Linked DNA regions of Proteiniborus sp. DW1. The protein of the gene in region 2 interacts with the protein of the main gene of each other region in a pairwise test. Links are inferred from orthologs where the notes say so. Each region holds a gene or a part of one and is shown on either strand. Other genes may lie near its edges.

The links.
Region 1: the proteins of tpiA (region 2) and pepT interact in binary tests that used the Escherichia coli proteins (3 or more experiments, as listed by UniProt). The link is inferred for Proteiniborus sp. DW1 from one-to-one orthologs.

The regions. Positions count from the first base shown.
Region 1 is NZ_FMDO01000013.1:83,443-92,771, forward strand. Bases 4,379-7,364 are described here. They hold pepT (peptidase T), read right to left. Parts: upstream 6,495-7,364; coding sequence 5,262-6,494; downstream 4,379-5,261. Other genes in these bases: DW1_RS03415 (NAD(P)-dependent oxidoreductase), read left to right, coding at 4,379-4,431; DW1_RS03420 (hypothetical protein), read left to right, coding at 4,562-4,810; DW1_RS03425 (hypothetical protein), read left to right, coding at 4,909-5,133. In the rest of the region: DW1_RS03400 (ABC transporter ATP-binding protein), read left to right, coding at 1-462; DW1_RS03405 (TldD/PmbA family protein), read left to right, coding at 579-1,967; DW1_RS03410 (TldD/PmbA family protein), read left to right, coding at 1,967-3,307; more of DW1_RS03415, read left to right, coding at 3,478-4,378; DW1_RS03435 (aspartyl-phosphate phosphatase Spo0E family protein), read left to right, coding at 7,463-7,645; DW1_RS03440 (ZIP family metal transporter), read right to left, coding at 7,845-8,627; DW1_RS03445 (response regulator transcription factor), read left to right, coding at 8,799-9,329. UniProt on the Escherichia coli protein: Cleaves the N-terminal amino acid of tripeptides.
Region 2 is NZ_FMDO01000030.1:22,881-32,122, reverse strand. Bases 3,490-6,388 are described here. They hold tpiA (triose-phosphate isomerase), read right to left. Parts: upstream 5,362-6,388; coding sequence 4,618-5,361; downstream 3,490-4,617. Other genes in these bases: DW1_RS07120 (phosphoglycerate kinase), read right to left, coding at 5,374-6,388; gpmI (2,3-bisphosphoglycerate-independent phosphoglycerate mutase), read right to left, coding at 3,490-4,605. Also shown: DW1_RS07145 (sodium-translocating pyrophosphatase), read right to left, coding at 1-1,235; preprotein translocase subunit SecG, read right to left, coding at 1,267-1,497; eno (phosphopyruvate hydratase), read right to left, coding at 1,671-2,966; more of gpmI, read right to left, coding at 3,073-3,489; more of DW1_RS07120, read right to left, coding at 6,389-6,570; gap (type I glyceraldehyde-3-phosphate dehydrogenase), read right to left, coding at 6,652-7,662; DW1_RS07110 (sugar-binding transcriptional regulator), read right to left, coding at 7,692-8,729; DW1_RS07105 (YjjW family glycine radical enzyme activase), read right to left, coding at 9,139-9,242. UniProt on the Escherichia coli protein: Involved in the gluconeogenesis. Catalyzes stereospecifically the conversion of dihydroxyacetone phosphate (DHAP) to D-glyceraldehyde-3-phosphate (G3P).

The DNA.
Region 1 (9,329 bases), on a different replicon or contig from region 2:
GCTGTAGAGCCTGAGTTTATAATGTGTGACGAGCCTATTTCTGCGCTTGATGTTTCTATTCAAGCTCAAATAGTAAACTTACTAATTAAGCTACAAAGAGAAATGGGATTAACATATTTATTTATTTCACATGATTTATCTATGGTAAAGCATATCTCAGATAGAGTAGGTGTTATGTATTTAGGTTCAATGGTTGAATTAGCTAGTAATAGAATTTTATATGAAAAACCACTGCATCCTTATACTCAAGCATTGATCTCAGCAATACCGATACCAGATCCAAAGGTAGAAGAAACAAGAAATAGAATTAAACTAGAAGGAGAGGTACCAAGTCCTATTAATCCACCAGAAGGATGTAAATTTAGACAAAGATGTATGTATGCTAAAGATATATGTGGCGAAGTAACCCCAAAACTAAAGGAAGTAGACAAGGAACACTTTGTTGCATGTCATCTATTTTAAACCCATAGGAGAGTATGGATTTCCAGTAAAATGTGATTTAACAAAGATTTTCCCTAAATTTAGAATTGCTACTGAAGTCTTTGTTATATAAATGGACAGATTAAGGGGGCAATAAAATGTTAAATAAATCAACTATAGATGACATATTTAATATAGCTTTATCAAGCGGCGGAGATTTTGCAGAAGTATTTGTAGAAGACAACTTTTCTACAGAGATAGCCACTGTTGGAGGACATATTGAAAGAGGAATGAGTGGTAGGGATTATGGAATAGGCATTAGAATATTTGATGGATTAAACAGTATGTATGCCTATACCAATGATTTATCAAAGGATAATTTGCTAAATATTGCCAAAAAAGCATCTAAAGTTCTTAAAGGTGCTAAAAAAGATTTAGTAGTTAACTTTGACAAGTTAGTAGAGCCTAGTATTCATAGATATAAGATACTACCAAGTAGTGTAGACTTGTCAAGAAAAATTGAACTTATGAAAAGAGCTACAACTGCTGCAAAGAACTATGACGAACTAATATCTCAAGTTACAGTAAATTATTTGGATCAAGAGCAAAATGTGCTTATAGCAAATACAGAGGGAGTATTTGTAGAGGATAAGAGAGTAAGAACTAGGATGCTAATATTAGTAGCAGCAGAGCATGGAGGGCAAATAGAAACAGGTTATATAGGACCAGGGGCTTTAAGGGGACTGGAGTTTTATGACACAATAAATATTGAAGATTATGCAAGAGAAGCAGCTAGAACTGCTAAAACTATGGTGCTTGCTGAACATTGTCCTGCAGGTGTTATGCCAGTAGTAGTTGATAACGGGTTTGGAGGACTAATGTTCCATGAAGCTTGTGGTCATAGTTTAGAAGCTTCATCAGTTGCAAAGGGTCTTTCCGTATTTTCTAATAGAGTAGGGGAGCAAATTGCATCAGATATTGTTACTTTAGTTGATGATGGTTCTATTGTTAATTCATGGGGGTCACTTGGAGTAGATGATGAAGGTAAGAAAACTCAAAAGAATATCCTTATAGAAAATGGGATTCTAAAAGGATATATGATTGACAAGCTAAATGCAAGAAGAATGGGTATGGAATCAACTGCATCAGGTAGGAGACAAAATTATAGATTTGCGCCAACTTCTAGAATGACTAATACTTATATAGATAATGGAAACAGTACTAAGGAAGAAATAATTCAAAACACTGAGAGAGGTTTATTTGCAAAATACTTGAATGCCGGATCAGTCAATCCTGCTACAGGAGATTTTAACTTCTCGCTTTCAGAAGCTTATTTAATTGAAAATGGTAAAATAACTAAGCCTGTTAAGGGTGCTACTCTTATTGGTAATGGAAACAAGATGCTTCAAGATGTAGATATGGTAGGTAACAACCTACAAATAGGACAGGGTTATTGTTATGCAGCTAGTGGTGCACTATTTATCGGAGCAGGACAGCCTACTATTAGAGTAAAATCTATGATTGTAGGTGGAAGGGAGGAAGCATAATGGATATTCAGATATTATTCCAAAAAGGAAAAGAGTATGGAATTGAAGACATGGAAGTCTATATTGTGAGAAATTCATCTACAGCCTTCAATATTTACGAAGGAAATTTGGAGGGCTATAATGTAGCAGATGAAAAGATCTTATCCCTTAGAGGTATTTACAATGGAAAAATGGGATATTCTTATACTGAAAAGCTTATGGAAGACTCCATTGATGAATTACTTAAGAATTTAATCCAGTATGCAGAAAACAACGACAGTGAAGATATAGAAGTATTATCTGCTCCAGATAATAAATATGAAAATACTGAAAAAAAGGCAAATAAATTAGATAAATATACAGATGATGAGAAAATAGAGTTTTTGAAGTCTATTGAAAAAGCTGCCTTTGCTTATGATGAAAAGGTAAAAGCAGTAGAATCCTGCAGTTACTATGAACGTACCAATTCAGTTTTCATAGTAAATACAAAGGGCTTAGAGCTAGAGGATACATATAGTGTAGCAGTTATAGATCTTTCCGTTGTAGCCAATAATGGAAATGAAATGCAGACAGGCTACACTCATATGGTTATAGATGATTTATTAGATGAGTATAAAGATGTATTAGTTAAAGAAGCAGCTTCAGATGCTGTAAGTATGCTGGGAGCTACATCAATAGAGTCTAGAAACTATGAAATAATATTGAGAAATAATGTATCAGCAAACCTGTTTAGCAATATGTTGCAAGTGTTTTTAGGAAATATTGTTCAGAAGAATTTATCCTTAATGAAGGGAAAAATTGGTGAAAAAGTAGGAGTTTCAGATTTAAATATAGTAGAGAATCCATTAATGGATAAAGGAATAGTATGTAGAACCTTTGATGATGAAGGTACCCCTACTTACTCCAAGCACATAATTAAGAATGGTGTTTTAAAAACCTTCCTTCATAACAAAAAAACAGCAGAAAAAGCTGGCTTAAAGTCAACTGGAAATGGTTTTAGAAATTCTCACAAAAGCTCCATAGGAGTTGTATCTACTAATATGTATATTGAAGAAGGAGAACAAACCCTAGAGGATATGATAAGTTCTGTAGATGAAGGAATTATGATTACAGATATACAAGGATTGCATGCCGGCATAAATCCAACATCAGGAGACTTTTCATTGTCATCTAATGGTTTTTTAATAGAGAAAGGACATATAACAAAATCATTGTGTCAGATAGTTATTTCAGGAAATTTCTACAAACTGTTAAACGATATACAAGCCATAGGAAATGATACTAGGTTTTCATTTCCAGGCGGAAATTATTTTGGTTCCCCCTCAATTAAAATAAAAAGTTTAACAGTGGCTGGTAAATAATATAAAAAAACAAGTTAAGCTCTGGTGTAAGGCACCAGAGCTTAACTTGTTTAATGAACTATGATTTTCTTTTTCAAAGTGCTATAATAAAACATAGAAAAATCATTAATATCCTTGGGATATAAGGGTATTAATATATTATAAAAACATAAATAGAGGAGCGTTGATAAATGAAAATAGTTGTACTGGAGCCTTTAGGTATATCAGAAGAAGAGATTAGAGCTATAGCAAAACCTATCACAGACAAGGGACATGAACTAATAGTACATAATCAAAGAACAACAGAGATAGAAGAATTAAAAGAAAGAGTTAAGGGAATGGATGTAATAGTCCTAGCTAATATGCCACTAAAAGGCGAGGTTATAGAATCAAATGATAAATTAAAATTGATTTCAGTAGCTTTTACTGGGGTAGACCATGTAGACTTAGAGGTATGCAAAGAAAATCATATAATTGTTTCAAATTCAGCAGGATATAGTACAGCATCAGTGGCTGAGCTTACATATGGTTTGATTATCTCATTATTAAGGAACATAGTTCCACTAGACAATGCTACTAGAAGTGGAAAAATCATGGCTGGATTTAGCCAAACAGATTTACAGGGTAAGATTTTAGGAGTCATAGGAACAGGGGCCATAGGAAGTAGAGTAGCGGAGATAGGATTAGCTTTTGGATGCAAACTAGTGGCTTACAATAGAAGTGAGAATGAAGAACTTAAAAATAAGGGAGTGACATATCTACCCTTAGAAGAACTACTAAAAGAAAGTGATATAGTAACTATACACCTTCCACTTACAAAAGACACAAGAGGACTAATTGACGCTGAAAAACTTAGCTTTATGAAAAAAGATGCACTGCTTATAAATACAGCTAGAGGTCCTATAGTAGACAACAAAGCCTTAGCAGAAGCTTTAAATAATGGAGACCTAGGAGGAGCGGGTATAGATGTATTCGATATGGAGCCACCACTACCATTAGATTATCCATTACTGAAAGCACCAAATACAGTACTAACTCCACATATAGGCTTTGCAACTAAAGAAGCCATGAAAAGAAGAGCACAAATAACATTTGATAACATAATCCAGTGGCTTGACGGAAATCCACAAAATAGAGTTATATAATAAAAATTTTACAACTATATTTATAATATTAACTAGGGCTTAGGCTCTAGTTTTTTTATGTCATAAAATAAAGCTTATCAAAAGTTTACATTAATATCTATATATACCCTAATAAGTTAGGGGGATAAGCATGAGTAAGAGAATAAAGAGTATTTTATTAATAATACTTGTATTATTTTTGGTAGCATGTTCCGAAGATGTAATTAAGCCTGAAACTGACTTAGAGGATTCTTTAGAGGCTACTATGAAAATACTTACTTCAGAGGGGTTTAAAGGTAGGCTTGCAGGTACAGAAGGTAAAGAAAAGGTTGCTTTTTTTATTGAGAATAGATTCAAAAAAATTGGACTAGCCCCTTATACTGGGGAAAGTTACTTTTAGGTGGGAAAATTACTTTAGATAATGAGAATTTAATAAGTAAAGAACTAATAGATAAAATAAAAATAAGCCTAGATAAAAATAGTATAGAATATGTAGATATGTATTATGGATTGAGCGATCATCAAAGCTTTGTTGATAATAATATATGTGGAGTGACTATTGGACAGGAAAATCTTAATGATATACATACTTCTAAAGACACAAATGATGACATGAGAAGTGTATATAAATATTCCAATACCGAAGAAGACATTATCAATCTAATTGAAGAGTTAGATCTGGAGGAAAGCATTGAAAAGATTATTAATGACCTTGGGATATAGGATATAAATATAATCAAAACTACCTATTAAGATGGTAGTTTTGATTATTGAGTTTAATTGTCTTGCCTTGACATTTTCTATTAAGCACCAAATTTCTATATTACATAAGTAGTAAAACTTAAATTGACCTATTTACTACCTTTACTATACAGTTCTATAATCTTCAAAATAACTTCCACAGCTTTTTCCATAGATTCTACAGGGATAAATTCATATTTTCCATGATAGTTGTGCCCACCAGTAAATAGATTTGGACAAGGTAGTCCCATATAAGATAGTCTAGCACCATCAGTACCACCACGGACAGGAGTTATTAAAGGAGTTATTCCTAACTCTTCCATAGCTCTTTTGGCAGTGTCAACTATATGCATTACAGGTTCTATTTTTTCCTTCATATTATAGTACTGGTCTTTTATCTCTAAATGAACAGTGCCTTCGCCGTATTTAGCATTTAAGAAATCTACTACTTTTTGCATGAGACCCTTTTTCTCTTCGAATTTATCCCTAAAATGATCTCTTATAATATAGCTTGCTTTTGTTTCTTCAACATCTCCATTTAAAGATGAAAGAAGGAAAAACCCTTCATAGCCTTCTGTATATTTGGGCTTTTGATTTTCAGGCAGCATAGAATTTAGTTCCATGGCTATCTCCATGGAATTTATCATCTTATTCTTAGCGGAACCAGGATGAACATTTCTACCTTTTATAGTTAGTTTAACACCAGCAGCGTTGAAATTCTCATATTCCAGCTCTCCTAATCTACCGCCATCCACTGTATATGCAAAATCTGCATTGAACTTCTTCACATCAAAGTAGTCCGCTCCTCTTCCCACCTCTTCATCAGGTGTAAAGGCAACCTTTATATCACCATGCTCTATTTGAGGATTATTTACCAGATATTCTATAGCAGTCATTATTTCTGCTATGCCTGCCTTATCATCTGCTCCCAGTAAAGTAGTGCCATCTGTAGTGATTAGAGTTTTTCCTATGTATTCTTTAAGCTCTGGGAAATCCTTTGGAGATAGAACTATATTGTTTTCTTTATTTAGAATAATATCTCCACCATCATAATTTTCAACTATTTTAGGCTTTACATTTTCTCCTGACATATCAGGACTAGTATCCATATGAGCAATAAAACCAATAGTAGGTACTTTTTTATCTGTGTTCGAAGGAAGAGTAGCCATTACATAACAATTTTCATCTACTGAAACATCCTTAAGGCCTAGTTCATTTAATTCCTTAACTAAGAGATTTGCCAGTTCAAATTGTTTTTTTGAGCTAGGAAAATCCTGAGAATCGTATTCTGATTTTGTATCTATGGCTACATAATTTAAAAACCTATCAACTACTTTTTTCATATATGTCACCTCGTCAAATATATTTATATTTACTATTTCATTTTATACTTATTATAATGTATTTAAAAATGAAATAGAAGAACTTGGAACAGAAAAATTATAAATTTATATTATTTTCAAATGTTCAATCTGGAGTTAAATTTAAAATGCAAAAATTTAATAAAAATTTACATATAAATGTTTAGTGTTGTTGACCCTGGGTAATATAGTAATAGATAGTTGATAATAATTATCAAAGAAAAACTACCCCCAAAATGAATAATTCCCCCCTTGACTACAGGGCCACCCCCCCTGTAGTTTTTTTATTCGTTAGGAAAGTGCTACTTTTTCAGCAAAAACAAAAAAATGTATATAGGTGTGAACTCTGTTTTTTTGTCCTGACAGGCTGCTATTAAAAATAAATAAGTATAAAGGAATAGTTTTTGTTTGCTTGGATAATGAAAGGGATATATATAAAACTAAATATGAAGTAGATAAGCTTAAAAGGTATTTGTTTAAAAAGTAGTGTAACTATAATTCAATATGATTGCTGACTTTTTAGAATTATGGATTATATAGTGATATAATACAAAGAATAATTTAAAATTTGATATGGAGGTGAGTGCAACTATATATTAAATAAAAAATTAAATAATTCTCTAAGATGTATAAGCTTTCTTTAGTAGTAAATAGGCAAGTAAAAATAAAGGTAAATTCGGTTAGAAAAGGAATTAAATGGGCAAACATGAAGTGAAATCACCACAATAAATTGATTTTATCGGAAATTGTCGCAGATTGTAATACGAAAAAAGGTGTAGACTGGGCAGAAATGAATAGATTATCTTGTATTTATTGTCAGAAAATGCTATAATTTATACTATATATGGATAAAGATGTTATAATTTATACTATATATGGAATTGAATTGGAAAGATATCTGGTTGAATTTTACCGTTTGTTGTCTATTTTTTATAAGGAAGTGAGATTCTATGTGCAATTGTTATACTGAAGCTATAAAAACTGCTATAGAAAACAAACAAGAAGAATTGAATAAACTTTTAGAAAGCGAAATAGTAGATAAAACAAAAGCTCTAGAGCTAAGTATTGAATTGGACAAGCTAATATATAAGTATTATTCCTATACTATGCGAACAATAAATGCTCTATTATAAAATAGCTAATTTCCTAGAATTATTGCTCTTTGGGTTTATTACTAATCCATAGGGTTCAATACTTATCGCTATTTTTAGAATATTTCACATAGATATATAAAGCATTACAATCATAAGAATAGAAAAAAGCGGTGAATACTCGCCGCTTTATCGTTGCATATTTCTGATAGAAGTATTCAGAAAGTGGGACTAGGTTTAATCATCCCAAGGTAACATCTAACAGCATCATTATAGCAAATCCAATGACTACTCCATAAGTAGCTTGCCTCTCATAACCATTTTTATGAGTTTCAGGAATTATCTCATCGCTGATAACAAATAGCATTGCTCCAGCTGCAAAGGCTAATATTAGAGGCAATAAAGGTGCAGCTATATGAACAAGCGCTAGCCCTATGAAAGCACCTATTGGCTCTACTAAACCTGTTAACAATGCAATTAAAAAAGCCTTTCCTAGAGAATAGTTTTCTCTAACTAAAGCTAATGCAACTGCCATACCTTCAGGCAGGTTTTGGAGGCTTATACCGATAGCCAAAGTAATTCCGTTAGATACATTCCCATCACCAAATCCAACACCTACTGCAAGTCCCTCAGGGAAGTTGTGTATGGCTATGGCAATTATAAATAGCCACATTTTAGCTAAAGACGATTTGTTTCCCTCTTCACGCTTGTCAAGTAAATGAATATGAGGAGAATGCTTATCAGTAAGGTCTAAAAATACTCCTCCAAGAATAATTCCGATTAATACAATACCAGCTCCCTTTAAACCACCTCCGCCAGCTTCTATGGCTGGAATAACTAAAGAAAAAGATGTTGCAGCTAGCATAACTCCTGCAGCAAAGCCTAGCATTGTGTCAAGTGTTTTATTGGATACATCTTTAGCGAAAAAGATAGGAAGAGCACCTAAACCAGTAGAAAGCCCTGCTAAAATGCTAGTTATGATTCCAACAAAAATAACATTTTCTGAATTTAAAATAGCTGTCATAAAATTCCCCTTTCAGATGTAAATTCAATTAAAATATGTAGAATAATCGTCAAAATAAAGGTATAGTTTAACAATTTATTAATACCCTATATTTATCTATTATATCAAAAAGTTCACAATAAATGCTAAATTTGATAATATTGAATTAAAGATTTTACACGAGGTGATATTATGTCTGGTGATTTTTATAAAGTGTTAGTAGTTGATGATGATATAGAAATATGTAATATGATAGAAATGTTTTTGTTAAGAGAAAGATTTCAAGTAGTAAAGGCATATGATGGGGAAGATGCATTAGAAAAATTCATGAAAGAAATGCCAGATATAGTCATACTAGATATTATGCTTCCTAAAATTGATGGGTATGATGTGTGCAGAGAAATAAAGAAAGTAAGTGAAGTACCTATTATAATGCTTACAGCAAAGGGAGAAACCTTTGATAAAGTACTAGGTCTTAGACTTGGCGCCGATGACTATATGGTAAAACCTTTCGAGCCTGAGGAGTTGATTGCAAGGATAAGAGCTGTTCTTAGGAGAGTTAATCCTAAGGAATATAATAGTAGAGACAAAGTCATATTGCCTTCATTAATGGTAGATATGGATGAATTCAGTATAAAAGTAAATGATCAGATCATGAGCCTACCAAAAAAAGAAATGGAACTTATATACTTTTTAGTTTCAAATCCTAACAAATTATTTACC
Region 2 (9,242 bases):
GCATCTACAGCTATTGTCATAGCAGCCGTAGATAGCATACCTACTGCAGCAAGTGCTATACCATAAAGACCTTTGGCAGGGTCTGCTATTCCTCCTGTAGCAAAGAAAGCTACAAGTATACCTATAGCAATAACTATTATAGGCCATGCAGTAGACATCATACCTACTGATAATCCACCAATAATATTAGTTGAACTTCCTGTTTCTGATTCATCTGCGATGCTTTGAACAGGCTTGAAATCTCCTGAAGTATAATACTCAGTAATTCTAGCTACGATTAATCCTACTGCTAGTCCAGAAAGTATTGCAATAAAAGGCTGATATGAATCTAACATACTCTTACTTAAGAAGAATGCAACAATAACTGTTAGTACTGAACTTACAAGCGTACCAGTATTAAGAGACTTTTGAGGATCTGAACCTTCTTTAGCTCTTACAAAGAAAGTTCCTATTATAGAAGCAATTACTCCAACTGCTGATAACACTAATGGGAATAATGCTCCATTTGCATCAAATACTACTACACCTAATGTAATAGCTGATATAATTGAACCTACATAAGATTCAAACAAGTCAGCACCCATACCTGCAACGTCACCTACGTTATCTCCTACGTTATCAGCTATAACTGCAGGGTTTCTTGGGTCATCTTCTGGAATACCTGCTTCAACCTTTCCTACAAGGTCTGCTCCTACGTCGGCAGCTTTAGTATATATACCTCCACCAACACGTGCAAAAAGAGCTATTGATGAAGCACCAAGTCCAAAACCTGTTATAGTTGCTGGATTACCTATAGTAGCATATAGAATACCAACACCTAAAAGTCCTAACCCTACAACTGCCATTCCCATAACTGCTCCACCAGAGAATGCTACGCTAAGAGCTTTATTCATTCCACCATCCTTTGCAGCGCTAGCAGTTCTAACATTGGCTTTTGTAGCAACTTTCATTCCAAAAAATCCTGTTAAAGCTGAAAAAATCGCTCCAATTAAGAAGCTTACACCAGTTAATATATCTATCCCTAATGATAAAATTATAAATAATATAACAACAAATATTGCTAAAGTTTTATATTCTCTTGAAAGAAAAGCCATAGCACCATCTGCAATGTAAGATGCTATTTCCTTCATTCTATCATTACCAGGAGATACCTTGTTAATTGTTGATGCTTTATACAAAGCGAATAACAGCGCAATTATCCCAACAACTGGTGCTGAGATTAAAAATATGTCCATATACCCTTTCCTCCTTGACTAAAAATTACTATTACTGCAATGCAGTTAAAACTAATGCTGATATAACGAACACTATTGCAGATATTGTAGTTATTTTACTAAGTATTCCTTCATAGCTTCTTCCTTTGTTTTTACCCCAAATGCTCTCTGCTCCACCGCCTATGCTGCCAGATAATCCAGCACTTTTTCCTGACTGTAATAATACACTAGCAATAAGTGCCAAGCTCGCTATTACAATTAAAATATAAAATAATGTTTGCATCTTTCCACCTCCTGTTCTGTCTCATGAACACAATAATTTTAACACAGTGGCAATATAAAATCAACAAGTATTTAGGTGTTTATGAGCTTTTAAACCTAATTGCCGAATACTATCAATAGTTGACTATTGATAGTATTCGGCAAATTTAGGAAATTCATACCTTCTTGCTTACTTTATTTTCTTTTTATGTTATAAAAGACTTCTCTTCCTCTATACTGGCTAGATTCACCAAGCATATCTTCTATTCTAAGCAATTGATTGTATTTAGCTACTCTATCTGTTCTTGAAGGTGCACCTGTCTTTATTTGTCCAGCATTAACAGCTACTACTAAATCAGCAATAGTAGAGTCTTCAGTCTCACCTGATCTATGTGAAACAACTGCTGTATATCCAGCTCTCTTTGCCATTTCAATAGCATCAAGGGTTTCTGTAATAGTACCAATTTGGTTAAGCTTAATTAATATTGAGTTAGCAACTCCAGTTTGAATGCCTTTCTCTAGTCTTTTTGTATTAGTTACAAATAAATCGTCACCTACTAATTGAACTCTATCTCCTAATCTTTCTGTTAAGGCTTTCCAGCCTTCCCAATCTTCTTCATCTAAACCATCTTCTATTGATATAATAGGATATTTATTAACTAATTCTTCGTAGAAATCAATCATTTCAGCCGAAGTGAACTCTTTTCCTTCACCTGCTAAAGTATAAACTTTAGTTTCTTTGTTGTACATTTCTGTAGCAGCTACGTCTAATGCTAAGAATACTTCTTCTCCTGGTTTATATCCAGCCTTTTTAATTGCTTCTACTATAGTAGCTAGAGCTTCTTCATTAGAGCTTAAGTTTGGAGCAAATCCGCCTTCATCACCTACAGCAGTATTTAATCCTTTATCCTTTAGAACTTTCTTTAAATTGTGGAATATTTCTGCTCCCATTCTAAGAGCTTCTCTAAAAGTAAGTGCCCCAACTGGCATTACCATGAATTCTTGAATATCTACATTATTATCAGCATGCTCTCCACCGTTTAGTATGTTCATCATTGGAACTGGTAGGGTTTTTGAATTTACTCCACCTAAATATTGATATAGTGGTAATCCTAATGTATCAGCTGCTGCTTTTGCAACTGCCATTGACACTCCAAGAATTGCGTTAGCTCCTAGTTTCCCCTTATTATCTGTACCATCAAGCTCTATAAGCCTCATATCTATAGCTACTTGGTCTAGTGCATCCATCCCTATAATTTCAGGAGCTATTATCTCATTGACATTATTTACAGCATTAGTTACTCCTTTGCCTAAATATCTATCTTTGTCATTGTCTCTTAATTCTACAGCTTCAAAAGCACCAGTAGAAGCACCTGAAGGCACTGCTGCTCTTCCATATCCATCACTTTCTGTCCATACCTCAACCTCTACTGTTGGATTTCCTCTCGAGTCAAGTATCTCTCTCGCATAAATGTCTGTTATCATTGTCATGGTTGTTAACCTCCTTGTTTTAATTCGACCAATAGTGAGCAGTAGTTGAACAATTGTTTAGCTATCGCTACACTATCATTAAACTACTGTTCCACTATCGCTAAAACTACTTAATTATCAATGATGTTCCAGTCATTTCCCGGGGAATTGGAACATTCATAATATCTAATAAAGTGGGGGCAATGTCTGCTAAAATTCCTTCCCTCAGCTTTACATTACCTTCGCCTACAATTATACATGGTACTCTATTAGTAGTATGGGCAGTAAGCTTCCCCCCTGTTTCTGTATCTATCATCTCTTCAGCATTCCCATGATCTGCTGTAATAAGCACTTTTCCATTTACTTTATTAATTTCATGAACTATTTCACCAAGACAAGCATCAACTATTTCAATAGCTTTTACAGCTGCATTAAAATCTCCTGTGTGTCCTACCATATCTGTATTAGCAAAGTTAAGTACAATTAGATCATATACTCCACTTTTAATTCTGTTTATTACTTCATTTTTAACTTCTATAGCACTCATTTCAGGCTTTAAATCGTATGTTGCTACCTTTGGAGAGGGTATCAATATCCTGTCTTCACCTTCATTTGGTTTTTCAACACCTCCGTTGAAAAAGAAAGTAACATGAGCGTACTTTTCAGTTTCTGCAATCCTTAGTTGCTTCATGCCTAATGAACTTATATACTCACCTAGTGTATTTGTATAGCTTTGAGGTTTGTAAATTATTTCTACGTTTTCTATGGTCTTATCATACTGAGTCATGCACACATAATGAGTATTGACCTTTTTCTTACGCTCAAAGCCTTCAAAGTCCTCATCTACAAATGCCCTTGTTAATTGTCTTGCCCTATCAGGCCTAAAGTTAAAGAATATAATAGAATCTCCCTCATCTACTACTGCAACAGGCTTATTTTTATTCATTATTACTGAAGGCACAACAAATTCATCTGTTAATTCGTCTGCATAAGATTTATTAATAATCTCTATTGCTGAACCTCCAGTATTGCCTACTCCTAGAGTTAGTGCTTCGTAAGCCAACTGAGTTCTATCCCATCTCTTATCCCTATCCATTGCATAATATCTACCTGCAATTGTAGCTATTTTCCCTACTCCAATTTCTGATATCTTTGCTTCTAATTCCTCTAAGAAACCTTTACCACTTTTAGGAGGAACATCTCTCCCATCTAAGAAGCAGTGGATATATACATCCTCTAGCCCTTTAGACTTAGCAAGTTCTAAAAGCGCATATAGATGACTATTGTGACTATGAACTCCTCCATCTGATAGTAGACCCATTAAATGTAACTTTGATTTATTCTTTTTACAGTTTTCTATAGCATCTAAAAGTTCTTTTTTATTGAAGAACTCTTTATTCTCAATAGACTTTGTTATTCTAGTCAATTCTTGATATATTATCCTTCCAGCACCTATGTTAAGATGTCCAACTTCAGAATTTCCCATTTGTCCCTCTGGCAATCCTACTGAAAGTCCACTAGCCTCTAGGGTAGTGCTTGGATAATTCTCCACTAAAAGTCTATAATTAGGGGTCTTAGCCTTGAGTATCGCATTTCCTTCGTATTCTTTTCCTAATCCCCAACCATCTAGTATTATAATTGCTACTAAGCTTTTTTTCATGTTTGCACCTCTTTAAAAACTAATTAGCTTAATAAACTCCTCTGGTTTTAAGCTAGCTCCCCCTACTAATGCACCATCAATATCTGATTGATTCATTATCTCAGTAATATTGTTTGGTTTAACACTTCCTCCATATTGTATCCTAACCTTGTCTGATACCCCTCTGTCATATTTATCCATTATTGTTGTTCTTATAAATGATATCATATCATTAGCTTCTTCTTTTGTTGCTGTCTTTCCTGTGCCAATTGCCCATATTGGCTCGTATGCAATTACAATCTTGACCATATCTTCCGCAGATATATCCTCAAAAGCTTTTAATACTTGAGATTTTACTACTTCTTTCTCAATATTGTCCTCTCTCTGCTCCAAAGCCTCTCCTACACAGACTATTGGAATAATATTATGCTTTAGGGCTGATTTTATCTTTTTATTCACAGTTTCATCTGTCTCATTGAAATATTGTCTTCTCTCTGAGTGACCAATTATTACATAATCTACTCCTATTTCTTTAAGCATTAAAGGTGATATTTCACCAGTAAAGGCACCGCTTTCCTCCCAGTGCATATTTTGTGCACCAAGCTTAAGCTTTGTACCAGATATGATTTTCTTTACTTCATTTAATGCTGTAAATGGAACACAGACTACAACCTCGACTTCTTCTTTTAAATTGTTCTTAATATCATTAACTAGTTGAATGGCTTCATCTATGGTTTTGTTCATTTTCCAATTACCAGCTATAATGGGTGTCCTCACAACTAGCCCTCCTTATTTATCCTCTATTGCAGCGATACCAGGAAGAACCTTTCCTTCAAAAAATTCTAGTGATGCTCCGCCACCAGTAGAGACATGTGTCATCTTATGATCTAATCCTGCTTGTTCTACTGCAGCAGCACTATCTCCTCCGCCTACAATAGTTATTCCATTTGATTCTGACATTGCCTTCGCAATAGCATTAGTGCCTTTTGCAAAGTTTGACATCTCAAAAACTCCCATAGGACCATTCCATAAAATGGTCTTAGCACTTTTTATTATTTCAGAGAAAGCTTCTATTGTCTTTTCTCCAATATCTAATCCCATCATATCTTCAGGCATTTTATCAACATCAACAGTTCTAAACTCAGTTTCATTCTTAAATTCTTTAGCAACTACCATGTCTAAAGGTAATACTAAGTTTACATTCTTAACTCTTGCTTTTTCCAATAGATTTTTCGCTAATTCAATTTTATCTTCTTCTACTAGTGATTTACCTATTTCCAATCCCTGTGCCTTTAAGAATGTGTATGCCATTCCACCACCAATTAGCAAGCTATCTACCTTATCTAGAAAGTTCTCAATTACGTTAATTTTATCTGACACTTTTGCACCACCTAATATAGCAACAAAAGGTCTCTCTGGATTAGACATTGCTTTGCCCATGATTTCAATTTCTTTTTTCACTAAATATCCTGATGCAGATGGCAATTGACTGCTTAGTCCAACATTTGATGCATGAGCTCTATGTGCAGTGCCAAATGCATCATTTACAAACATATCTCCTAATGAAGCTAGTTGTTTTGCAAATTCTTCTCCATTCTTCTCTTCTTCTTTTCTATATCTTGTATTTTCTAATAGTACTACATCGGAATTTTTCATATTATTTACTATTTCTTTTGTTATTTCACCTGCTACCATATCATCTTTTGCAAATATTACATCCTTATTTAGTAATTCACCTAATCTTTTTGCTACTGGCTCTAGTGTATATTTGGGATTAGGTTCTCCCTTTGGTCTGCCTAAGTGGGACATTACAATAGCTTTTCCACCATTGTTAATTATGTATTCTATAGTCGGTATTGCACTCCTTATTCTTCTATCGTCTGTTATTTCACCTTTATCATTCATAGGAACGTTGAAGTCGCATCTTACTAAGACTCTTTTTCCTGTTACATTTAAATCTTCAATACTCTTTTTGTTTAACATAATATCCCTCCCTAATGGCTATAACATCATAAAAATGTTCAAAATCCGGTTCAATAGCCTATACTATTGAACCGGTTCTAATACTTATTGCCACTTATTTGCCATTAACACTGCTAAATCTACAACTCTTGCAGAATATCCCCATTCATTATCATACCAAGAAACTATTTTCACCATATTGTCTATTACCATTGTCGATAATCCATCTATTATTGATGAACGTGGGTCTTTTCTATAGTCTATTGAAACTAATGGCTCATCTGAGAAACCTAGTATTCCTTTTAATTCGCCTTCTGCTGCTTCTTTCAATGCTTGATTAACTTCTTCAGCTGTTGTAGGTCTTTCTACTTCGAATACAACGTCAACTACTGAAACTGTTGGTGTAGGAACTCTCATTGCCATACCATTAAGCTTTCCTTTAAGCTCAGGAATTACTAATGCAACTGCCTTTGCTGCTCCTGTAGTTGTTGGAATAATAGATTCAGCTGCTGCTCTTGCTCTTCTTAAATCCTTGTGAGAGCCATCAAGAATTCTTTGGTCATTTGTATAGGCATGAACTGTTGTCATTAAGCCTTTTACTACTCCAAATTTCTCTACTATAACCTTTGCAAATGGTGCTAAACAATTAGTTGTACATGATGCATTAGATACTACTACGTGATTTACAGGGTCATAATCTTTTTCATTAACTCCCATAACTATAGTTGCATCTTCATTTTTACCAGGTGCAGTAATTATAACCTTTTTTGCTCCTGCCTTAATGTGCTTCATATTGCTTTCCTTGTCTCTAAACTTACCTGAAGATTCTATTACTAGGTCTACTCCTAGCTCTGCCCATGGAAGCCCTTCTGGATCTCTACTGTTTACTACTTTTATTTCTTTTCCATTTACAACTATTGCATCATCTGTAGAACCTACTTCGCCTTCAAATTTACCAAAACAAGTATCATACTTAAATAGGTGAGCCAAGCTTGCTGGGCTTTGTGAGCTATTTACAGCAACAAACTCTAGCTCTTTTACATTGTCCTCTAAGGCAATTCTTAGAACATTTCTTCCTATTCTTCCAAATCCATTAATAGCAACTTTAATTGACATTTAAATTCCTCCTTTAATATTATTAGCTACTATATTGTAGCATTTTTATTCATAGATAATATTTTTCTAGCTGCAGCTTCATCAATTACAAGTGTCAAATTTCTATGTAGTTTACATACTGCAACAATTGCCTCAGCTTTATCTTTTCCACCTGCTACTCCTATAACTGTGTTTATTTTCTTAAAGTCCTCTAGAGATAAACCAATTGTACTCGTCTCTAGAACAATATCTCCACTAGTATTAAAGTAGTGACCAAATGCTTCTGCTACTGCCCCTGCTTTTTTTATCTCGTCTATCTTATCCTGTTGTAATTCTCTCCTCTTGGCCATAACATCTGCTCTACCTATGCCAAAGACTAATATGTCCATATTCTTAATAATATCCAAAACCTCTTTTACCTCATGAACAGTCATTAGAGCATTTAAAGCTTCAATTCCAACATTATCAGGGACTTGCAGGAGCCTATAGCTTCCTCCTAGTTTTTTTGCAATTTTGGCCGCAATATTATTTGACTGTGTTTCAAGTTCCTTTCCCAGTCCTCCTCTAGCAGGGACTACTGTAATATTCCTTTTAGTCTTTTCAATTGTCATTTCTTCTGCAACTTGGGCCATAGTAGTACCACCTGTAATTCCTATAATATAGCCCTCCTTAGTAACTTGCTTTATAAGATTAGACGCTGTTTTGCCCATTTCTCTGAATGCAATGATATCGTCATCTAAATCCCCTGGTACAATATATACCTTATCTATGCTTAGCATATCCCTAATCTTTTTCTCTAAACTATTAAGCCCCCTTAATCCATGAATGTAATCCTTTAATTTATCAATTATTATTTTTCCTTCTTCTGTAACATTCATTCCATTAGTCTCAATGTCTAGAAGTCCTTGTTCTTTTAAAACACCTACTTCTGTTCTTATAACTCTTTCGCCAAGACCTAAATTATTGGCTAAAGCTCTTCTTCCTATAGGCTGATTATAATAGATATTTCTGAGTATTGAATACCTTTTCTCTAAAATATCAATTATTTCAGGTGTGATTTTTTTCTGAAGTTCAATCAGATCTTTCATCAAAACACACTCCTTGCGGACGAATTGTGTCCAAGATGTCGAAAAATGACCCATTATTATAACTGTATATAAAGCAAATCTAATACAATACTTAGTATTTCTTTTATTCTCTGCCATTATGCTTTATAGTCATTACTATTATTATTTTCTTAATTGTAGGTCATATGTAGTCCCGGAGTTTAAAAATTGTCCCGGTATTGGAATAAAAAAATAATCTCACCTTTATTATACTATATTAATAATAAAATTCAATACCTTTATATATTTTGTTAAGATAAAACTTTTTCATATTTTATCTTTTCAATTATTGTGTCCATTTATGACTAAGCTAATCCAACTAAAAAAGTACACCTACAAAAGTTAGATTTATTGACCAACTTTTGTTGTGTACTTTTAATTAAATGTTCCTTTATAACAATACTATATCTTTAAGCCCATTTTTTTTGGCAATGTCATGAAGTTCGTTCATCATTTCATCGGAAGGAGTATGGCTTTGAATCATGCCTGTTCTAA